3 regions of the Cellvibrio sp. BR genome follow, and region 3 is predicted to be linked to each of the others. Evidence: predicted binding sites of a transcription regulator. Region 3 holds the regulator's gene; each other region holds the start of a gene.
The links. The regulator FNR, encoded in region 3, switches genes on or off when oxygen is low (the NO sensors DNR and NnrR bind a similar motif). The targets are predictions, from matches to a motif close to TTGATNNNNATCAA.

Region 1 (7,937 bases), 970 kb from region 3:
CGCATAAAAAATCCAAAAAAAGGTTAAGCCTAATCATCACAATAAATTGCTCTTCCAGTCTGTGCGCCGCTACACCTACACAGGCAAAACCGGTGTTACATACCTTCTCAACAAGGTGGCCAAGCGCAATTGGGGCTATGATGTAATTTCGACTCGCTACCTGAAGGAACCCTATTATGAAAGTCGCCATATTCAGTACCAAACCCTATGACCGCGAGTTTTTAACTCAAGCAAACAATGCACTACCGCAAGCCCACGAATTAATTTTTCACGAAACCCAACTTAACACTCAGTCCGCGCTACTGGCACAAAATTGCCAAGCGGTTTGCTGTTTTGTGAATGACCATGTGGATGCAACAACATTGGCGCAACTTGCCGAATTAGGCGTAAAACTGATCGCACTGCGCTGCGCCGGATTTAATCAGGTGGATTTAACTGCCGCGAAAAAACTGGGCCTGCTGGTCGCGCGTGTGGCGGACTATTCACCCCATGCCGTGGCCGAACATGCGCTGGGTTTGATGCTGATGCTCAACCGTAATTTGCATCGCGCCTATCACCGTGTACGCGAGAACGACTACTCGCTCAACGGCCTGTTAGGTTTTGATATGGTGAATAAAACCGTCGCGGTAATTGGTACCGGAAAAATCGGCGCAGTACTGGCGACGATTGTGCGCGGGCTGGGCTGCCGGGTGATCGCCTACGACCCTGAACCCAACAGCGCACTGATCGCCGCCGGTGTGGCTTATCTGCCGCTCGACCAACTCTGGCCACAAGCCGATATTATTTCCCTCCACTGCCCGCTCAACACTCATACCCATCACCTGATTAACAACAACAGCATTGCGCAAATGAAAAATGGGGTGATGTTAATTAATACCGGGCGCGGCGGTTTGATTGATACCAAAGCGGTAATTGACGGCTTAAAAAGCAAAAAAATTGGCCACCTCGGGCTGGATGTGTACGAGGAGGAAGGCGATTTATTTTTTGAAGACAACTCCAACCAGTTGTTGCAAGACGACGTATTTGCACGCCTGCTCACCTTCCCCAATGTAGTCATCACCGGCCACCAAGCCTTTTTTACCCGCGAGGCACTCACTGCCATCGCCCGCGTGACCCTGGCCAATATCACCCATGTTGAACGGGGCGAACTGACGCAGGTGTGTTTGGTGAACTGAAACACTGCCGTTTAGCCGCCCATTACACGCAAAGGAGCGCCGTCCATGCCGAACCTTGAACGTCAATTGCCACCACCGCTGGCGATATTGCACGAGTTGGCTGCCGACCTGCAGTGGAGCTGGAACCATTCCGGTGATGCCCTCTGGCACCGGCTCAACCCCGCCATATGGGAGAGCACAGGCAACCCGGTGAGTGTGTTGCAATTCACCAGTGACCAACATTTGCAACAGCTGGCGAAAGACCCGGATTTCCTCACCCACCTCGCCCAACTCGTGGCAGCGCGCCGTCGCTATTTGGACGAACCGGGTTGGTATCAGCAGCACTACAGCAATGTGCCACTCAAAGGCATCGCCTATTTCAGTATGGAATTTGGTGTATGCGATGCCCTGCCACTCTATGCAGGTGGTTTGGGCATTCTGGCGGGCGACTATTTAAAAACCGCGAGCGATTTGGGCGTGCCGCTGGTGGGTGTAGGGCTGTTGTATCAGGAAGGTTACTTTCGCCAGAGCTTTGATAACCAGGGTTGGCAGCAGCAAACCTATCTGTTTAACGACCCCGGTAGTTTACCCCTGACACCGCTGCTGGATAAGGACGGCAGCTGGATGGATGTCGCTACCAACTTTCTGTGTCGCGAAGTGCTGTTTCGGGTGTGGGTAGCCCAGGTCGGGCGCGTCAAACTTTACCTGCTGGATAGCAATCACCCCTGCAATCAACCCCGCGACCGGGGCATAACCAGCCAGCTTTACGGCGGTGGTACCGAACTGCGGCTGGTGCAGGAAATCGCGCTGGGCATTGGTGGCTGGCGCTTACTGGAGCGGCTGGGGCTGGAGATCGATATCTGCCACCTGAATGAGGGCCACGCCGCTTTTGCCACGCTGGAACGAATCCGCGCTCATTGCGTTAAGTATCAAGTCGATTTTTGGCAGGCACTTTGGGCCACGCGCAGCGGCAATTTGTTTACCACTCACACGCCTGTGGCAGCGGGGTTTGATCGCTACCCCAGTGAACTTTTGCGCCGCTATGCCGGTGAGGCCGCGCTGGAGATGGGCGTCACCATGGAGGACATACTCGCGCTAGGGCGCGCCAACCCCAAAGATGCCAGCGAGGAGTTCAACATGGCCTACCTCGCCATGCGCACCTGCGCGCGCAGCAATGGTGTGAGTGAACTGCACGGCCAAGTCAGCCAGCGTATTTTCCAGCCACTGTTTCCACGTTGGCCGCAGCGCGAAGTACCGGTCGGCCATGTGACGAATGGCGTGCATATGCCCAGTTGGGCGGCGAGCGACAGCGACGCCTTGTGGCGCCAACTCTTCGGCGACAACCCCTGGCAGCAGAACGAAACCCAACTCAACCCCGCACGCTGGCAAGAACTGAGCGACCAGACCTTGTGGCAGCTTGCCAGCACCAGCCGGGCGCGGCTGGTGGACTATGCCCGCCTGCGCTACCAGCGCCAGTGGCGCCATGAATCCAGCCAGCTGGATTGCAGCCTACCCAACCTCCACCCGCTCGACCCGAACATTCTCACCCTGGGTTTTGCCCGCCGCTTTGCCGAGTACAAACGCCCGGATTTGCTGTTGCACGACCCGGAGCGCCTGACACGTTTACTGTGCAACAGCCGCCACCCGGTGCAGCTATTGGTGGCGGGTAAAGCACACCCGGCCGACAAACTGGGCAAAGCCAAATTGCAGCGTTGGCAGGAATTTGTGCAGCGCGACGAGGTGGCCAAGCACCTGATTTTTATCGAGGATTACGATATCGCCCTCGCCCGCCATTTGGTGCAAGGGGTTGATGTATGGATCAACAACCCCCGTCGCCCCTGGGAAGCCTGCGGCACCAGCGGTATGAAAGTGCTGGTCAATGGCGGGTTAAATCTTTCATCGCTCGATGGTTGGTGGGCCGAGGCTTACGACCCGGCATACGGCTGGGCACTGGGTGATGGCGGCGAATACGGCGCGGAACAGGACGCCGCCGATGCCGAAGCGCTCTACCAATTGCTGGAACAGCAGATTATTCCCTGCTTTTACGAACGGGATGCCGAGGACATTCCCCGTCGCTGGCTGCAACTAATGCGCACCAGCATGGCGCAGCTCACTCCCCGTTTTAGCACCAATCGCATGCTGCGCGATTATCTGGACAACTACTACCTGCCCGCCGCCCGGCAGTACCAGCAGCGCATGGATAAGCAAGGCGCGCTGGCGCAGGAATTGCGCCTCTGGCAACAGCATTTGGCACGCCATTGGCATGAAATTCATCTTGGGAAACTCACGATGACCGAACGCGCGGGCAACTGGCTGGCTGAAACCCAGGTTTATTTAGGCGGTATAGCACCGGAGCAAGTGGCGATAGAAATGATCGCCGATCCGGTGGGCGAAGTGCCTGCAGAGTGCATCCGCCTGCAATTGGCTTACCCCCTAACCGGAGCGATTAATGCCTATCACTACCAAGGTGTTATTCCGCAACACCGACCAGTGAGTGATTGGAGCCTGCGCGCTATAGCCTGTCACCCTCACGCCCAAGTACCGGCAGAAAACCCGCTTATTTGCTGGGCAGATTGAGGCGACAAGGCAAAAGCCGGTTATCTGAGCTATAAACAGTGTGTTGTGATCAAATGATAAGCAGGCCGCGTAATTGGATTAGGCGGTTTTTGTGAGTTCAGTACAGGAGCTATGTGTGTCACTGGCCAAATTGATTGGATCTACCCTTTCACGTTCCTTGTCGTTCTCGCTGGCGTTTAGCCTCAGCTGCCTGGCCGCTGGCGACAACACAAAGAGTAACCAACACCCCGCGGCGGAATCAGCCGCTCCGGCAAAACAAACCATCCGTATTGCCACTGGCGAATTCGCCCCTTGGACAGGCCAACAACTGCCTGACAATGGCCATGTGAACCATATTATCGCAGCCGCGTTTGCCACCCAGGGGGTGACCGTCGAGTTTGTGTACTTACCCTGGAAACGCGCTTTTGAAGAGGCACGCTTGGGCAAATTTGACGCCACCAGCTACTGGTATGAAAACAGCGAACGGCGCGAGGCCATGCTGTTCAGCGACCCACTCATAGTCAACCGCACGGTTTTTTTCCAACGCACCAATAGCGATGCCATCCGCTGGAAGAATTTTGGGGATTTAAGCCAGTATCGGATGAGCGCCACCTTGGGCTTTACCTACACAGAGGATTTTTATCGCGCGGTTGATGCCCAGGTTATCAACCCGATTATGGTGCCCTCGGACATCCAAAATATAAAATTGCTGATGGCCGACCGGGTGGATTTGTTTGCCACCGATGAGATGTCAGGGTTTTACATGGCCGCCCAGCTGAGTATAGACCCGCGCAAACTCAAGGTAATAGAGCCCGCGCTAAGTTCACCAGAGGGTTATTTGCTGGCAAGCAAAACTCACCCCAACGCGCAGGCATTGATCAATACCTTCAACCAGGGCCTCAAACAACTGAAAAAGAATGGTAGTTACCGCAAGATTCTGGACCGCGTGGATAACAGCAGTTTTTATAACCCCACTGCTAGCCTGCGGAAAACCGAGCACTAGCAATCACACAACTAACGCCACTACCAAATATCCCAAAGCACCTGCGCAGGCACAATAAAGCAGCGCCGGTGCCAAGGTGTAGCGAATCACATCGCCCTCCCGCCCTACCAGTTTCACCACCGAAACCGCTGCCACTACGTTAAGCACACACACCAAATTGCCCGCATTGGCGCCAAGCATCTGCAGCGCCAGAATCCAATGTTCGGGCAGGTCAGCCGCTTGGGCGGCGTCCTGCTGCAAGCGCGCAAACATCATGTTGGAAAAGGTAGAGGAGCCAGCGATAAAACTACCCAAAGCACCAATAAATGGCGCCACCAGCGGCCACTGATTGGCAAAGGTGTCGGCCGCCAAAACCCCCAATTCTTTGGGCATGGCCGCCAAACCCGCACTGTTCTCGCCAGAATTGAGGAAAATGCGCACCATAGGTACCGAGGTCGCCAGCGCAATACTGGTGGGTAATAGGCGCCCGAGTGATGCTCGCCATACTTGCCCTGTAGCAACCAATGGCAGGCGATATAACAAACCAATCACCACGGCGACCAGCACAAAAATACTGCCCGGCAAATAGAGCGGCGCGACCCGCGTAGAAATTTGCGTCCCTAGCAACGCGTTAAATTCGATGCTGACTGACTGCAACAGCGCCTTAAACGGCAGCGTATCCACCCGGGTCAGCACCAATAACCCTGCTACCAACAGGTAGGGAAACCAGGCTTTGAATAAACCCATCGTTGGCAGCTGTGTAACGCCGGTGGCATGGGGCAGCAATTCATCTGTCATAACCGGCAAGCGCCAGACCTCGGTAGGCAGTAACCAGCGACGCCGTGCGGCGCCAACGACTAACAGCAATCCAACCAGAGCGCCAAGAATACTGGGGAATTCCGGCCCCAACAGGCGCAGTACGCCATAGGCAGGTAAGGTAAACGCAAGACCGGAAAACAGGGCAAAACGCCAAAGTCGCAAGCCCTCGCGCCAGCTGCGATTGGCACCAAAAAAGCGCGTCAGCATGGCCACCATTAACAGCGGGAGAAAGCTGGCGATAAACACATCCAGCGTCAAGGCACCAAGGGCAATTTGCTGCAGCCGGTCAGGCGTCGCATTCGCCAAACCCTGCCCTATGCCTACAATCACCGGCGTACCCACCGCCCCAAACGAGACTGGCGCACTATCCCCAATTAATGCCATTACCACGGCTGCCATCGGGGGAAAACCCAAAGCGACCAACAAAGGCGCACCTATCGCTGCTGGCGTTCCGAACCCGCTGGCCCCCTCCAAAAATGCACCAAATAACCAGGCGATGATAATCACCTGCACCCGGTGATCCGGCGAGATACGCGCGAACCAGTCGCAAATAACCCGAATCGCCCCCAGAGCCGTCAGGGTGTTCAGCAGCAAGATGGCCCCAAACACAATTACCAGAATGGTGAAGGCGATAATCCACCCCTCCAGTATCGATGCTGCCAATTGCACTGCAGATACCTGCCACACCCAGGCGGCAAACGCAGCGGTAATTAACAGGCTGAGCGGCATAGCGCGGGTCGCGGGCAAGCGCAGTAAAACCAGCAGGATAAACACTGACAGAATGGGTACTAGCGTGGTGAATAATTGCAACCAAGTCATTGGCGCGACCGCCGGCAAAAAATAAAAGGTGATCTCATGTGGCTATCCTAGTCCAAATGCTCAAGCGCCATTTGCGCTGTATCAAGCATAGTTGATAGGGCAAATCCGATTTACAAATCCTCACTAACCCTGCGTTTTGGCGACAGGTATAGTGCGCAGCTTGATTTATTCGCTGGAAGTTTTTACTTATGTCTGCCACCCACCCTATTGGTACAGCCCAATACCTCTCCACCCGTTTTGCGTTTTTAATTACCGGCCTCGCCATGTCGGCTTGGGCGCCGCTGATTCCATTTGTGAAAGCACGACTGGCGATTGGTGAATCCACCCTCGGTTTATTAATTCTGTGTTTTGGCGTTGGCTCACTGCTGGCGATGCCGGTCACCGGCCCACTGGTTAATCGTTACGGCTGCCGTCGGGTTATCACTACCACCTTGTTACTAATGTGTGTGAGTTTGGTCTGCCTCGCCATTTCCCCCGGTATTCCCGGTATGGCCATTAACTTATTAATTTTCGGCATGATGCTCGGTGCCACGGACGTCGCCATGAACATGCAAGCGGTAGTGGTAGAAAAAGCCAGCGGCCGCGCGATGATGTCGGGCTTCCACGGCTTTTATAGTCTGGGCGGGATCTTTGGTGCGGTGGTCATGAGCGCACTGATGTGGCTGGGTTTATCGCCCTTTCACGCCCTGCTCTGCCTTACCGCCGTGCTCTTACTGATGCTGGCCTACTGTGCAAAAGATTTATTACCAAAAAATATTAATGAAAGTACTAGCGGCGAACGCGAACCCTTTTTTGTATTACCGCGCGGCAAAGTATTACTCATCGGCAGCCTGTGTTTTGTCGCCTTCCTCGCCGAAGGTGCAGTGCTGGATTGGAGCGCTGTATTCCTCAATACATTACGCGGTATCGACCCGGTTTACGCCGGTTTGGGTTTCGCATGTTTCTCAGTCGCCATGACCATCGGCCGCTTCACCGGCGATAAAATTGTCAACGCCCTCGGCGGCACCCGGGTTGTGTTCTGGGGTGGACTCTGCGCTGCGAGTGGTTTTTTGTTAGTTGTACTTACCCCCTTTACCCCTACCGCTTTTATCGGCTTCACGCTGGTTGGCGTGGGCGCATCCAACATAGTGCCGGTGCTATTTACCGCCGCCGGCAATCAAACATCCATGCCAATGGGTTTGGCGATTGCTGCCGTGGTCAGCATGGGTTACGCAGGGTTATTAGCGGGGCCAGCGGTGATTGGTTTTATCGCTGAGTTAAGCAGTTTGAACGTGTCATTCGGGATTGTAGCGCTTGGTTTATTGGCGCTGGCGATGTCGGCCAAAAAAGCGACTCACAAATAATTTACACCGACATTATCTGATCCAATAAAAAACGCGGCGATAATTTTATCGCCGCGTTTTTTGTCACCAGCTTGCTTACCAAAAGAAGTTATGCACTGACCTATCTTGAAAACACCACCGTCTTGGTGCCATTCAACAACACGCGATGTTCCGCATGCCAGCGCACCGCGCGGTTCAACACTACCGCTTCAATATCGCGCCCGATCTCTGCCATTTCATCCGGTGAATTTACGTGGGACACACGCTCTACCGACTGCTCGATAA
Region 2 (7,937 bases), on a different contig from region 3:
ACTGGCGGTATCAAATTCGCTTGCTACCGGAAGTATGCCGTCATCGACCTGGAAGCGAACACGGTTGGCGTAACCAATCAATGACAATTGATCGCCACCGCCGTTATTGGCATCGCGCTCAGCTTTGGAATAGGTTGCGTCAAAATTTAAATTTAATTTATCGCTCACTTGCCAGTCAGCGTTAAATCCGAGCAGCGATGTTTCGGTGAGGCGATCAAATTTTTTCGCGTGCATGTCGGTGGCCAAACCCACTTCCTGACGCAAATCAGTCACTGTGCCATTTTCATCAGTAATGGCATCGGTGATGTTAGGCGCGGTAAACCAGTGGCCGTAAGAGAGCGCGTTGGTTTCAATATCAAAATCAGAATAAATAGCATCGGTGGTGATGGTTAAATCATCCGAGGCGGCAAATTGCAATACCAAGGATGCGTTGGTACGGGTGCGTTCTTCAAAGGTGACTTTGTGATCGTAATTGCGCGGTGAAAAAATGGTAGTGCCAGCGGGAACACCTGCGCCGCCATTTAATTCTTCAGTGGGGATGCCTACGTTTTCCAACCAGCCGTCCATTTGCGCCTGATTTAAACGGGTGTCGCGCTCTTGATGGGAAACAGCAAGCAGTACACCGAATTGACCATCGTTAAATACATTGCTTACCAAGCCGGAAATTTGTGGCGTGGTTTCTTCGCTGTTCTCTTCCATTGCCGCTTTTACACTGCCAGCAACTTTGAAATCGCCAATTGCAAATGGGCGTGCCGTTTTTACGTTAACGGTTGAACCAACACCGCCAGATTGCATGGTGGCAGTTGACGTTTTGTGTACTTCCAAACCGCTCACCAATTCCGATGCAACCGTATCGAAACTAAATGCGCGCGACATATTTTCGGTAGCCATTTGGCGACCATTAATTAACACGGTATTAAATTCCGGGCCAAAACCGCGCACGGTAATTAATTGACCTTCACCGCCAGAACGGTCGATAGATACACCGGTAATGCGTTGTAAAGATTCGGCGACGTTGGTGTCGGGAAACTTACCAATATCTTCCGATGAGATGGCATCCACTACACCGCCTGCGGCGCGCTTAACATCCATTGCGCGCTGCAAACTGCCGCGAATACCGGTAACCATTAATTCTTCGACTTGGTCGTTTGCGCCAAGCGGGGCTGTGGTGTCCTGCGCTAATGCCTGTACACCTGCCATGGAGGTGACAATACCGATAATAGCGCTGAGTTTATTTTTATTGTGCATTGAATCCAACTCCTCAAGAGACTGATGGGTCGTGATAGTCAGCAGACCTTTCTCGTCAATCTTTACACTGAGGTTGGTATTCGCCACTAAAAGCCGTGCGGCTTGTTCGATGGAATAGCGACCGACTAATTTATTCGTAGTTATTTCCATTGCGTCATTAAATGGAAACAGCAACGTAATATCAGCCTGTTCAGCAAACTCAGTGAGCGAAAGATCTGCCCGTTGCTGAGGAATATTGAACTGGATAATTTTGTCGAGGCTATTATTTTCTGCCTGCGCGGACAGCGGTGTGCCGACCGCGAGGGCAAACAGTAACATTCGAAAAATCGCCTGCTCGTTTACCTCAGCCGCGAGCATCTTGCTCGCGTGCTTAATAGACGAGGGGCCATTTTTTTTCCGCCATCTCATAGGAAATATTTGCACAGTAAACACTTTATTCTAGTTATGCGCAGCGGCGGGAGTGTGGCTGGCGGCTGCGTTTTTTGTTAATAGAGCAATAGGCTAGTGCTTGGAGCTTAAAGGCTTGTGTGTCAGGGAACAAGCGTTGGCGCATTAATCTTTATCATAGCCTAGCTTACGGCAGATATTTTGCTGTGTGGTAATCGGTTGCAGTCTGTAAGTGCGGAATAAAAACAGGGTTGGTGACTTTTGGTCAAAGTGTTAATAAGCTGTAAGTGAAGACAAAACGGGAGATAAAAGCACAACATATTAAAAAGCTGGCCGCTAACAACAGGGAGTGCAAGCGGCCAGCCGTGTGCGATTAATTATTTGGCGCTTAAACGGATTTTATTGTTGCCCATGCGCTGGTTATGAATATTAAAATTCTGCTCAAGTGCAGCGAGCAATCCATCCACATCACCCGCTTTAAATAAACCGGCAATGCGCTCCTGTTTGATGCTTTCATCTGCCACTTCAAACTGCACCGAGGTGTAGCGGTTAATTTCCACCAGCGCTTCTTCCAGTGTTTCGCCGCGGAAAACCAAATTGCCTTGGCGCCAGCTGAGCTTGGCGACTATTTCATTGTCATCCACTTTGGCGATGGTCTCGCGCTCGGCGCCGAGCATAATTTTTTCACCCTTGGATACTGCCAGTGCACTGGCAGGTAAGCGTTCGGCTACGATTTTGTCGATAGTTTGTTGTACCGTTTTTTGCGCTACCAATACTTTGCCATCAGTCACCAGCAATGCAACTTGATTGTCGGTTTGCAAACGCACGTTGAACGCCGTACCTACTGCCTGCACCACTTTGTTGCCAGCCATCACGCTCAGGGGGCGATCCTTGTCGTGGGCGACTTCAATATTAATTTCACCGCGTTCCAGTAAAAATAAACGGTGATCATCGCTGTATTTAACGGTGATGCGGCTGTTGGTATTAAGTACCAGTTGCGAGCCGTCGGGTAGGTTAACGTTGGAGTGCTCGCCCACCGCAGTTTCATAAACGCCATCCACCACTTGCTCCTGAAATGGCAGCAGCGCCAGCAATTGCCCGGGGACTTGGGGCGCAAGGTTCCAGCCGATCACCACCGCCAGAAGTGCAACGGATGCCGCAATCGCACCGTAAAAGCGCGGTTGGCGCGTTGGTTTGGCGGGTGCCTGAAACAAATCCGCAAGGCGGGCAAGGCTGTCCATTTTGTCCCACAGCTCGGCCATTTCAAACAGTACGCTGCGATGCTGCTCGCTAGCGGCGAGCCACTGCACCAGTTCTTGTTGCTCGGCACTGGTCAGTTCGCGATCCATACGCGCGATCCATAGGCTCGCCTGGTCGTAAATCGCCTCGCGGTTGGGAAACTCAATAATATTGCTCATGATTTGCTCCTCTCGCTCGGAGCCTTGGGTAACGTCGTTGATAGCGAATCGCCGCCCTGCTTCAAACTGGCCATGTATTGGGCGCAGCGTTTTATGCCGGTTGCGATGTGTTTTTCCACCGTGTTTTCACTGATGTTCAAGCTCAGTGCAATTTCTTTCTGCGTATAGCCGTACACCTTTTTTAGGACGAACGCTTTGCGACATTGTTGTGGCAGTTGGCGCACAGCCTCGCAAAAAAAGCCAAATTCCTGGTTCGCCGCTACCCGGTCAAAGGTATCGTCGGCGCGGGTGGTGTAACCCGCCACCTCCAAATCCAATTCATCATCCAGGCTGACGCTCAGCCGCGTTTCGGCGCGCTTCAGGTGATCCAGCGCCAGGTTTTGCGCTGTGCGCAACATAAATGAACGCGGAAACTGGATCTGTTCCGGCGCATCCACCTGACACACCCGCACATAGGTTTCCTGCACTATGTCTTCCACTTCTTTCGGCGGTACCAGGCGCGAAACCGCGCGCGCCAGGGTGCTGCGCAGGGCGATAAACACATTTGCGATGCTATCGTTCTGCGCCGGTTGATTCGTTATTTTTTGATTATTAGACATGGGCTCTAGCCACCAAGGTGATTTCCTCATAGTCCATGACGATAGACTAAGAATATTCCGCCATCGGCCCCCGCAAATAAAGCAAAAAATCCAGATTAATTGCTCTCCAAAAACAAAAAATCCCGAACTGAACCATTCAGTCCGGGATTTATGTCATAACCCCACAAAAATTTTATTTAAAAGGAGTAAGCGGCGCCGAGCATAAACACCAATGGGTCAATCGCCACATCCACACTCGCGGCGTGGGCGCCATCCACATAAATGCGGGCGGTGGTTTCTATGTCGATTTTCCAAACGGCTGCATTCAAATACCAGTTGTCGGTGAGCTGCAGGTCGGCACCCAGCTGCAAGGCGAGGCCAGTGGAATCTTTGAGTGAGAGGTCGGTATCGCCATTTAGGGCACTGTCCAAGGTAGCGCTGCTGCTGGTATCAAAAAAAGTGGTGTAATTCAGGCCGATACCGGCATAGGGTTGGAATTTGCCTTGGCTCAGCGGGTAATACTGCAGGGAGATGGTGGGCGGTAAATGTTTGGTACTGCCGATATCCACCCCTTTGAGTGCACCGCTGCCGACAATGTCGTGTTCAAACGGCAGGGCGGCCAATACTTCAATACCGATGTGCGGTGTGGCAAACCAGGTGCCGGAGAAACCGAGGCCGGTTGCATCTTCTACATCCACCCCACCGCCTAATACGGTGCCGCTACTGGCGTCGGGTGCAACCTGGGCAACACCGACACGCACTAAAAAATCGCCGGCTTCATGCGCTTGTGCGAGTGGTGCAACGCAGCTGCTGCCGATAACCAATGCCATAACTAATTGACGCATTTTCTTTTCCTCTGCTGTTAAAACTGTTGTTAATTCACAGAGGCAGTGTTACGAAAATTCCCGTTGTTAAAATTGATATATATCAATCAATACCGGCGCAGGAAAAAATAAAAAGTTAAATGAAAATTATTTGATATGACGCAAAGTCGCGCGATTTTTTAAATGGTTAACGAGTTGTTTCCGGCACAAACGAAAATCCGTCCGGGTACTGGTGATAGCCGTCGAAATCGCCTTTGCTCAGTGGCACACCGGCAGCGCGGGCGATGGCGTAAGCCATGCTGAGATGAAAGAAAAAATTGGGCAGAGCATAGAGCTGCGCATATTCCGAGGCGGGTAAATGCAACTTGGTGAAACCTGCCTGGTCGCTAATGATGGTGGTGGCGTGAATAAAATCTGTAGCGGGAATGGCTTGCAAATAATCAATGGTTTGGGTGAGTTGTAACTGCACTCCGGCGTAAGTGTCATCGCTATTATCAAAAGTAATGCGCGGGCGCGCACTGAGCGGGCAACAGCAGCGCAGCGAAAAGTTGGCCGCAGTGCGCAGCTGCGCCAGTAACGGCAACATGCCTGGGTGCAAACTGTGTTGCAGCAGAGCATTGTCGCCACCGCTGTGGCGATCAATTTTTTCCACAATTACTTTCAGTTGTTGCAAGTAATGGCAAAAAATCGCGCCGGGATTAATGCTGTGGTTATTCATGCGTCAGGCAACTATCCACGGTTAAATAACCGGCGCCAACCGGTTTTAGCTTGTTTGCTGGATTGTTCATTGGTTTCAGTGGCGACAGCTTGTTGTTGCTCGGCGCTGTTTTCGGCAAGCTCGCCCGACTCTTTGGCCTGTTGGAAAAAAATTAACAAACGTCCCACCATTTCGCGATCGTAATCAAAGGGTGAAAATTCCGTCAGGCTGTGTTGCGCTAAAAAATCGCGCAGATTTTTTTCAGCGGGTAAATATTTCATGCTCCAATCCTGAAACAGGCGGCGCTTGGTGAAACCTTTCAATAATACTTTAGCGTTCTTGTGGCGCGGGTCGTTGCAAATGCGTTGATAGGTTTCCACTACCGCATCGCGCTGGCCTTCCAAACATTGGAAAAAATAACCATTGCCGTAATAGAGCACACCGCCCACTTCGGCGCGGGCGTTATTGCGGCGCGATTCGGTCAGAATCCGCCCCACTTCCAGCTCAATTCCCTGATCGGCAGCGTCAAAGGTCGCTTCACTGGCGTACACCAGTCTCACTAAATCATCCACAATTGGGCTCCTCTATTGCGGCGGTGCGCGCAGCGGTATGCGCGTGGGTTATTCAACAGCATACTCGGACAACAGCCCGCGTTAATGGTGCCCAATATAGCCCCATTTAACGCGGGCACGAGCTTATTTCTTTCTGAAGAGTAGAGTCACGCGGTTGGATTCACCAATCATCCGGTTCTGGTTTTTCTGCGCCACGGTGCCACTCAAGCTGGGCAACAAGCGCCAGACATTGTCGTCCGCTTGTGGGTTGTCCTTGGGGTTTTTGTTGATGTCGCTGCTGCCCACTAACTCAAAACCGGCGGCGGTCATGGCCGCAACAATCGCCGACTCTTTCAAATAACCACGGCTGCCATCCGCCCAGGCGTCGGGTTTATCTTCACTCATGGCATGTTGCACTACGCCCACCAAACCGCCCGGTTTTAATACGCGATGGGTCTCGGCCAGTGCCTGTTGCAGGTAATTGCCCTTGGCGTCAAAACGCGCCAAATTGTGCAGGGCACGGATAAACAATACCGCATCCGCCTTGCCGGTTAATTCGGCGGGTAAATCCGCAAAGGTATAGGCTTCGGCCTTGGCGCTACCCCAATTTTTGGCATCGCTACTCCATTGCGCGGGCCACGCTTTGCGCTTTTCAATAAATTCCGGCGTGGCAAAACCACCAAATTCCGGCCACATCGCCAGGCTGTAATCCACCCCGATCAAACGGCCATTCGCGCCCAAGTAAGGCATCAGGATTTTGGAATACCAGCCATCGCCCGGCAGGGCTTCAATCACCACATCACCGGGTTTAATGCCAAAAAATGCCAGCGTTTCCACCGGGTTACGTGCCGCGTGACGGGCTTGGTGTTCTGCCGGCATGGCCTGGGTAATCGTTTGCAATTGCTGTTTATTCTGTGCGCTCAAGCCAGTGCCGTCGCTGTCGGTAGCACAGCCGTGAAGCAATATGGCTGCAGCCAATAGGGCGATTTTTTTCATGGGTAAACTCCTTGCAAATTTTGCATTAACAAATGGATTCGTAATCCGCACCAAAACGGATGTCCATTATTCGCAGATTTTTGCAGGGAGATAATTATTTTTTGTAAAGCGGGGGATTTTGGTTGGGCGAGGCAAACCAAACCCGCCATCCGGCGGGTTTGGTTTTTTTGGGCCTAATGTTATTTAAATCAATACACCAAGGTCTGCATTGCATGTGCAGGAATAGTGACTTTGGTTTCCTGATCGCCGATGTACAGGCGGTAGTTGATGGGGGTGTCGTTGCTATTCATCACTACGGTGGCGAGTGTGTTGTCGGTATTTATAAAAGAGGTAACTTGTAACAAGCTGCGACTGGCGGCAGCGCTTACGCGTTTGGCTTCCGGGCGGATAAATTTGGAGAAGTGACCCAAATAATAATAAGTCGGTGTGTAAATTAATTCGCCATTCGTGTCCGCGTGAATCGGTGCGAAACAAAAATTGCCGACGTGGTTAGGGCCGCCAGTGTGGTCGAGCAGAATATTCCAATCCGTCCAGGCGACTGCGCCGGAATTAAAATCGTTAATGATGGAATCACCGTAACGTTCGGCGTTGGGCCAGTAGTGATAGCGCTCGGCGTTGAATTTCTCTACCGTTGCTTCGGTGAGCAATAAATTCACATTGGGGTATGCCTTGGCAACTTCGGCAACGTTGTTGTACATAGGTTTGCCACCCGCCCAGGTTTCATACCAGTGGAAGCCGATGCCCCACACATATTGCGCCGCTTCCGGGTCGCCCATAATGGTGTTGGCGCGATGCACAATTAAATCGCGGTTGTGATCCCACACAATAATTTTTTTATCGCCCATGCCGGCTTTTTTGAGCGTGGGGCCAAGGTGATTTTTTAAAAAGTCGCGCTCTTCATCGGCGGTATAAATCATGGATTCCCACGTCTGTTTTGCCATGGGTTCATTTTGAAGTGTCAGGCCCCAAATCGGGATGCCTGCCTTCTCGTACGCCTGAATAAATTTCACATAATAATTGGCCCAGGCGTCGCGGTACTCGGGCAATAATTTTCCGCCTTGCAGCATGTTGTTGGTGTCTTTCATAAACGCCGGCGCACTCCAGGGGCTGACGTAGGTGGTGATTTCTCCACCGGCCGCTTTAATGGCCTGTTGCAGCATGGGAATGCGATGTTTTTTGTCAGGTGCTATATCAAACGTTTTTAATTCTTTATCACCTTCTTTGATGTAGGTGTGACT
Region 3 (7,937 bases):
TTAATTACAGCACCTTTATCGCACTGGCTCCGCGCGATGATCGCCAACTGCATTTGGTTGCCTACAACTTTGATAATGCGTCCTGTGTTGTTGATCTGGATGCAGTACAGCAGCATGATGCGGCTGAGTCCTGGCCCAACTATGTGCGCGGTGTGGTGCAGGAGTTGCGCAAAAAAGGTTTCACTCTGGCGGGTGGTGACTTGTACATCGCCGGTAATGTGCCTGCTGGCGCGGGGCTGAGTAGCTCGGCATCGTTGGAGATTGCCCTGATTCGCGCTTTGCTGACGCTCAGTGGTGAAGCTGTTGATCCGACGGAAGCAGCCTTGATTGGGCAGGCGGCAGAGAACTATTTTGTCGGTTGTAACTGCGGCATTATGGATCAGCTTATTTCGGCGCGCGGGCAGGAAAATTCGGCGTTATTGATTGATTGTCAGGATTTATCGGTGCGCCCTGTGCCTATGCCCGCCGATTGGGAAATTCTGATCGTGCACAGCGGCGTGAAGCGCGGTTTGGTGGACAGTGAATACAATCAGCGCCGTCAGCAATGTGAGACCGCCGCGGCATTTTTTGGTCAAACTTCATTGCGCGCGGTTGAGCTTGCGCAGTTGCTGGCCGCTGAAGGTGAGTTGGATGAATTGAGCTTTCGTCGTGCGCGCCATGTATTAACCGAGAATGCACGCACCTTGGCGGCGGCAGAAGCGTTGGCGGCCGGTGATCTACCTGCATTAATCAAGGTGATGGTTGAATCCCATGCCTCCATGCGCGACGACTTCAATATCACCACTCCAGCGATTGATTCCCTGGTTGACATTCTAGTGGAAGCGGGTGCCGGTAAGGCCGGCGCACGTATGACCGGTGGTGGTTTTGGTGGCTGTGTAGTGGCCGTGGCGCCTGCGGCAGTTATTCCGCAGCTGATAGCCGCCGTGGAAACGAAATATCAAGCCCGCACCGGCTGTATTCCTACGCTAATCCGCGCTAAAGCCAGTGCCGGGGCGTTTTAATCTGCAGTAACTGCGGTAATTTTTCTCCCTTATGTCGTTGTTTGCCCCGCCTTGTGCGGGGCTTTTTTTTGCTAGCCAGTTATTCATGAATTCAGCTAAATCAGTTTTAAATCCAGATAATAAATAGAGGGGTAACTTAATGGGAGTTACCTGAATCCTTAGGGGGTGGGGAGGTTGAAAGACCTAAAAATGCTTCCAGATCTTGTTCCAGAGTGCGATCAGCGGCGCGGCGTTCGGTGGATTTGCGGCGTTTGCGGTGGTAAAGGTCGAGCGGCAGGTATTTGCAGGGGTCGCGGTCTAGGCGGCGATCATTACCTTTACGACGATCGATAAAAAATCGGTAACCGCTCATGATGAATCCCATTTACCTAGGTGGATGGTGATTACTCTGTAAGAAAGTGGCGACTAGTTGCTCCAAGTCAACATAGTGTAGGTCTTTGCCGTTAGAATGCGCGTAAAATTTTGTACCCTGTGGTGACCTTATGAAACCTGTTGAAAATCGTATCCTGACCAAGCTAGCGGCAGAGTTTCAACCTGTGCATCTGGAAGTGATTAACGAAAGCCATATGCATTCGGTGCCTCCTGGTTCAGAAACCCATTTCAAAGTTGTACTCGCGGCGGCCGCATTTGCAGGTAAGCGTCAGGTACAGCGCCACCAAGCTATTTATGCTTGCCTTGCCGAAGAGCTGCAAAATGGTGTTCACGCTTTGGCGCTGCACACGTTCAGCCCGGATGAGTGGTTGGCAAGTGCAGTGGTTCCGGCGTCACCCCAATGTCTTGGTGGCAGTAAACACGACCATTAATAATACTGGCTGTACAAAAAACAAGCGCCTATAATGCGCGCCCAGTAATCTGTGAAGGTTTATCTAGCCTAGTTTCAGGTTTAATTTTTACGTTTAACCCTACGTTTAACCCCACATTGTTAAGTGCTATCTATGAGTCAGATTGTTGTTGCCGCCCTCTATAAGTTCGTCAAATTACCCGATTATGAAACGCTGGTACCGCGCCTCAAGACTTTCTGTGACGAGCAGGGCATTAAAGGGACGCTATTGCTGGCGGAAGAGGGTATCAACGGTACTGTCTCAGGTACTCGTGAAGCGATAGATGCCTTGCGCGCATTTCTGGATGCTGATGGTCGTTTTGATAACCTCAGTTATAAAGAGTCATTTTATGACGAGCAGCCTTTCTACCGTATGAAGGTCAAACTCAAAAAAGAAATCGTAACCATGGGTGTGAACGGTATCGATCCACAACAAATCGTGGGCACCTATGTGAAACCCAAAGATTGGAATGCGTTGATCAGCGACCCGGATGTGGTAGTGATTGATACCCGCAACTCTTATGAGTATGAAATCGGTACCTTTGAGCGCGCGATTGATCCCAAAACCGAAACTTTCCGCGAGTTCCCGGCTTACGTGGCAGAGAATCTTGACCCAAGCAAACATAAAAAAGTCGCCATGTTTTGCACCGGTGGTATCCGCTGCGAAAAATCAACGGCCTACATGAAAGAGCAGGGGTTTGAAGAGGTTTATCACCTGGAAGGCGGCATCCTTAAATATCTGGAGGAGGTGCCGGAAGAGGAGAGCCTGTGGCGTGGTGAATGTTTTGTGTTTGATAACCGCGTGGCCGTCAATCACAAATTAGAAAAAGGCATTTACGACCAGTGCCATGGTTGCCGTTATCCCATTACCGAAGAAGACAAACAGTCAGAGCGCTATATGTTGGGTGTGTGCTGCCCGCGCTGTTTTGACAAACTCACTGAGGAACAAAAAACGCGTTTTTCCGAGCGTCAAAAGCAAATCGAGTTGGCCAAACAGCGCAATCAAGCGCACATAGGTGTGTTGCCACCCGAGCGTCAATTGCGTCGGGCGCAAAAACTGGAGTTGCGCGAAGAACAGCGCCGCAAATCAGCGGCGGCTGAAAATGCTGCTGCAGTAAATGGTTAAGCAAATAAGTTTGTACTTAGCTGGGGTGCTTGAGGTGGCCCCGCTAAATAGCCAATAGCTATTTTGTCACATAAATAGTTTATGATTTAATGCAGGTTCCGTTAATCATCATCAGTGGTAGTTATGAATTTTGAGGATTGGGTGGCCGATATGGCTGCCGGCACAGCGACACATACGAGTGGTTTTAGTATTCGTATCGAAGGAAACCCCAAGGACCCGAGTGATGTTTATCCCGGCAAATTTCCAGAGGGTATTAGTTTTGTCGATCAGGCAAGGCTCTTGCGATCTGGCCTGGAGTTTCTGGCAAAAGCCAGCGGCAGCGCGCCCAAGTCCTGGCATTCCAGCCCGGTAGCCGATGCTAAATCCGAAGCGATAAAAGCGCGGGAAGAGCTGGCCAAGCATTTTGCAGAGCGTCCCGACAAACCTGAACGGCCAGTGCTCTCGTTGAAAAAGAAATCCTGATCGCGGGTTCCAGCACACAATAAAAAACCGGCCATGTGCCGGTTTTTTTATTGCGGTGGTTGTGTCGATTTTATCGCTTACTTAAAGCAAGCCGCGGCGTTGCAGTTCAAGGTAGTGTGCATCCACATTTTTAAACAGCTCATCAAATTTTTGCCCTGCCGGTGCAGTAACCAACTCCAGGCTTTCCACTTCCGCACGGGGGCGCATCATGATTTTGTGCAGCTCTTCAGCAGTGCCATTCAGCGATGCAAGAATTTTTTCCGTGCTTTCTTTATCGCGGAAAATACGGCCTTGCTCAGTCAATTGCAGATAGTTATCGCACTCTTGTAGCCAGTCTTTGCGTTGCAAAATAAAGTTGCGGATATTCTTTGCTCCGCCGCGATGTGCCGTTGGCAATTGTTTTTCGCGATAGGTTTGCAAGCTCTTGCGCCCATGCAGTAAAAAATCCATCCCGGTAGTTTTGCAATATTTCTGGTTGAGGTAGCTGGCAAACTTAATATTATTTGCCGCTTCGGCCTTGGCGCGCTTACAGGTTTCGTCGCAAGCGAGGCTGAATGGTGAAAAACAAATAAGGGTGATGATCAAAAATATCTTCTTCATAGGGTTCGCCATTATTAAAGTTATTGGAAAGCTAAACAGCAGATACGTGATATAAATCACTTTTTAAGAAACGTCAAGTATTGTAAATAAAATAGCCCTTACTAATTACTTATAGATCTAAGCCTAGGCCAACCCGCAAAAAATACAAATAATTACCCCTTAGCCTCACTATCAGGGGTGATACTTAATTCAGAAGGTCAAGAGATGGTTGGCACGGGAGAAACATAATAGGCGTGGGGAAAATCAGATGATGGGCATGCAAGATCGCACCAGTAGTGATAAACCACTGGTGCGATTGAAACATTAACCGAAGAAACCCATCGGGCTTTTGGTGATGGCGACACTGATGATGTAAGCGAATACTACGAGTGCGTCAATCCATAGTATTTTTTGCACCAGGGGTTTGCTAACTTTAAAGGCACCTACACCCAGAATAATAAAAACAACCAAACCAATAATTTTTGCCATCAACCATGGTTGTTCACCTGGTTTCATGCCCAAATGTACCGCGAGCACAATACCCGAGACCAACATAATGGTGTTGATAATGTGGGGGGCAATTTTCAGCAGTTTTTTATGCAACATGGATGAATTCATAAATAACAAAACACCACGCACTAAAAAAATGAGCAGCGAAAGTACAACAAAAGTTAAATGCAAATGTTTAAGGGCTAAGTACACGGGGGGTTCCTTTTTTGTTTATGTGAAAATTATTGAAATTGTTGGTAATAAACTCAGGTGTCCGGGCTGAGCGCTTTACCTACCAGTGCGAGCATGCTGTCACTCAGTGGTAATTTCAGTGCGGCGTCATGGCCCGTGGGTGACATTTTGTTCCAGGTCTTGCGGATAATATCAATCAGTTTTACTTCATCGTGTTTGCTAGCAAAGTCTTCTAAATAAAATTCAATAAACACCAGGCAAATCACATCTTCCAGTGTTTGTACTTCTTCATCGCGCTTTAAACTGCGTTTAAGCAGCAAGTCTTTTACGCGAGAGATGATTGTTTCGTCGTAACCCTGTGCGGCCATAATTTCACCGGCGATATCGCCGTGCATTTGCGCTAAATCCAGACGCCACTTTTTATAGCCGCTACGATCCATTGGGTAGTCAGAGCGCGGAATCTTCCAGCGACAAATATGCTGGCTGCGTGTCGCGAGCTGTAACGCTTCGGATGCATCGGGGCAAAAACGTGACAGCTGTGCACTCATACGTTGGGCATAAATCCATTCTTTGGCAACGGTTTTGCCTTCTACTATTTCGCTATTCGGGTCTTGCAGGTTGGCGGCATCAAATGCGGCGAGGGTGTCTTGCAAACGCTGGTTGCTGATCATTGTAGGTGCTCGTGGTTTATTGCAGGTGCTTGCAGTGGTTAGCAGTGGCCATCGCCATTGGCGATATTGCGCAGCAACTCCATGTTAGTGATGAGGACTTCTTTTTTATCCACAGAAATCACCTCCTGTTTTTGCAAGCGAGTAAAAATACGGCTGACTGTTTCAATGGTCAGGCCCAAATAATTGCCAATATCGGTGCGCGACATAGGTAAGCGGAAGGCATTGGCCGATAGCTGGCGGCGGCTATTGCGGCTGGAAATACTTAGCAGTAGGGCGGCAATGCGCTCTTCGGCGCTGCTTTTGCTCAGCAGGGTAATAATTTGCTGATCCTGGGTAATTTCGCGGCTCATCAATTGAAAAAAGTGACGTTGCAGATTAGGGATTTGCAAGCTCAATTCTTCCATGCGATTAAACGGAATTTCGCACACCGATGCGGTTTCTAATGCGATTACTGAATTGGTGTAGCGATTGTCGGCAATACCATCCATGCCGACTACCTCGCCGGGCAAATAAAACCCGGTGACTTGTTCTTCACCGTTATCACTCAGGGTCAGTGCTTTTACTGCACCCGAACGAATGGCATACACCGAGTGAAAGTGGTCATTAGCGCGATAGAGATAATCGCCTTTTTGTAGCGGTTTACCGCGTTGGATAATGCCGTTCAGGCGGTCGATATCTTCAATGTGCAGGCTGATAGGCAGGCAAATAGTATTTAAACGGCAATTGCCGCAGCTGACGCGCTTATCGTGAGGGCAGCTTGAATCCTGGGTTTTTACAATGTTCTGATTAGCTGTCATGGGTCCACCACCTCGAATATAAGACTATGGCAGGAAAACTCCGCGCCAACAGTATGATGAGTGATTGTTGCAGCTTTAACGGGGGCGGTAAATAGTTGATTTAGCTCAAATGTCTGGATAAATTTAATACGGCGGGAGATGTCGTGGAGTAGTGCTACCTTATAACTAAAAAGCCATAATCTTTGTCAAATCACCCTCTTTACTTGCAGCGGGCCGAATAATATATTGGCCCAGCTGGCCAGTTAGCAGCATTATTTATGGTAAGTCACATCGTTGTACTAGCAGTGAATCTCTTAGCACCTCGTTTTGTTTTTCATAAGTAAGATCTGAATCCGCCAGCGCAATCCCACTTGGGGTATTCATTTTTATTTAAAGAAACATCGAGGTTTATTATGGCTAGAAGCACTGGTACCGTTAAATGGTTCAACGAGTCTAAAGGTTTTGGTTTTATCGCTAGCGAGGCCGGCCAGGACGTATTTGTTCACTACAGCGCAATCAGCGGTTCAGGTTTCAAAACCCTGGCTGAAGGCCAGCGTGTAGAGTTCGACGTAAAACCAGGTCAAAAAGGCCCACAAGCCGAGAACGTAATTGGTTTGTAATTCGCCGCGCTTGCGCATTTGAGCAAGCAGTAATAGGAAGCTGCCCGGTTTAATCCCGGGCGGCTTTTTTTTTGATGGGATTTTTGTTTGTGATGGGAATAGCAATGTGGTGAATGCGAGTTAATTCGCCACCACAACGCGGTTGCGTCCTGCTTCTTTCGCGCGGTACAGCGCCTGATCCGCCCGCGCGAGCCATGCGTTAAAAGAGGTATCCTGCGCAGAAAAAATAGCTACACCCAAGCTAATCGTTGCGCGGAGTTCTTTGGTCTCGTGATAAGCCGCAGTTGTCGCAATGCGATTGCGCATCCGCTCGGCAAATTGCAGTGCACCTTCTGCGTCGGTTTGCGGCAGTACAATCACAAATTCTTCGCCACCATAACGGCTGGCGATATCCATCCCGCGCGCTTCCGCTTGTATCGCCTGCGCAATATTACGGATCACCGCATCACCCGCGGCGTGACCATAATGATCATTAATATTCTTAAAATGGTCGATATCTAATATCACCAGCGCGCCACCGCTGCCCATACGGCTGGCGCGGAGCCATTCACTGCTCAAGCGTTCATCCATAGTGCGACGATTGAGCAGACCGGTAAGACCATCAGTTTGGGCAAGGCACTCCAGGCTTTCGTTGGCACTGTGCAGATCACTTAATAATTCATTGGTTGAGCGTTGCCAGCGGGTAAACAGTTGGTAACCAAAAAATGCGATAAATAAAATAATCATCGCGAATACCCAAAAAAATACCCAAGTGGTCTGCTGCAGAATCATGATGGCATTACTCACTTCAGCACTCATGGAGCTGCTGCTAGTGATAAGCGCGCGATCCAACTGATTGCTCGCTAACTGAATCGTAGCCGCACCGTACACCAGTACACCGATGGTAATTGCCCCCAGCAGGCGCAATACCGAGCGCCGTACATTGCCGCTGGCAAGGCGTAAATAGGCAGGGTGATGTTGTTGCCAGCGCGCAATTTTGGGCCACAAGAGCGCGAGCAATGGGCCCACAATAAATACACTTTGCAAAAATGCGCCCAGCCACCAACCCTGCCAAATTGCCAGCAGGGCAGTGCGATCAATGTGGTTGGTATAACACCAAATGAGTGCGCCGCTGGAGCTAAAAATGCTCGCCACAAAACTCAGCTGGATATAAAACAATAATGAATTGGAGTCGCGTAAGTTTTTATTCGCTGGAATCGCT

Region 1: the regulator FNR is predicted to act here: its motif matches at 6,402-6,415, upstream of O59_RS05280 (L-lactate permease).
Region 2: the regulator FNR is predicted to act here: its motif matches at 4,549-4,562, upstream of O59_RS00390 (OmpW family protein).

Annotation. Positions count from the first base shown of each region.
Region 1 covers NZ_JH668201.1:9,324-17,260, reverse strand. The annotation lists gene O59_RS05305 (AsmA family protein) at 1-5, opposite strand, end outside; gene O59_RS05295 (2-hydroxyacid dehydrogenase) at 177-1,175, shown strand; gene glgP (alpha-glucan family phosphorylase) at 1,221-3,731, shown strand; gene O59_RS05285 (ABC transporter substrate-binding protein) at 3,847-4,713, shown strand; gene O59_RS05280 (L-lactate permease) at 4,717-6,330, opposite strand; gene O59_RS05275 (MFS transporter) at 6,519-7,673, shown strand; gene purU (formyltetrahydrofolate deformylase) at 7,774-7,937, opposite strand, start outside.
Region 2 covers NZ_JH668200.1:81,601-89,537, reverse strand. The annotation lists gene O59_RS00405 (TonB-dependent receptor) at 1-1,566, opposite strand, end outside; gene O59_RS00400 (FecR family protein) at 2,013-3,053, opposite strand; gene O59_RS00395 (RNA polymerase sigma factor) at 3,050-3,652, opposite strand; gene O59_RS00390 (OmpW family protein) at 3,829-4,476, opposite strand; gene O59_RS00385 (DUF1993 domain-containing protein) at 4,643-5,173, opposite strand; gene O59_RS00380 (BLUF domain-containing protein) at 5,185-5,724, opposite strand; gene O59_RS00375 (class I SAM-dependent methyltransferase) at 5,848-6,699, opposite strand; gene O59_RS00370 (glycoside hydrolase family 30 beta sandwich domain-containing protein) at 6,888-7,937, opposite strand, start outside.
Region 3 covers NZ_JH668201.1:981,894-989,830, reverse strand. The annotation lists gene galK (galactokinase) at 1-1,001, shown strand, start outside; gene O59_RS09495 (hypothetical protein) at 1,138-1,353, opposite strand; gene O59_RS09490 (BolA family transcriptional regulator) at 1,484-1,804, shown strand; gene O59_RS09485 (rhodanese-related sulfurtransferase) at 1,937-2,947, shown strand; gene O59_RS09480 (hypothetical protein) at 3,071-3,409, shown strand; gene O59_RS09475 (hypothetical protein) at 3,491-4,009, opposite strand; gene O59_RS09470 (SirB2 family protein) at 4,313-4,690, opposite strand; gene O59_RS09465 (DUF4202 domain-containing protein) at 4,744-5,340, opposite strand; gene fnr (fumarate/nitrate reduction transcriptional regulator Fnr) at 5,379-6,137, opposite strand; gene O59_RS09455 (cold-shock protein) at 6,530-6,736, shown strand; gene O59_RS09450 (GGDEF domain-containing protein) at 6,857-7,937, opposite strand, start outside.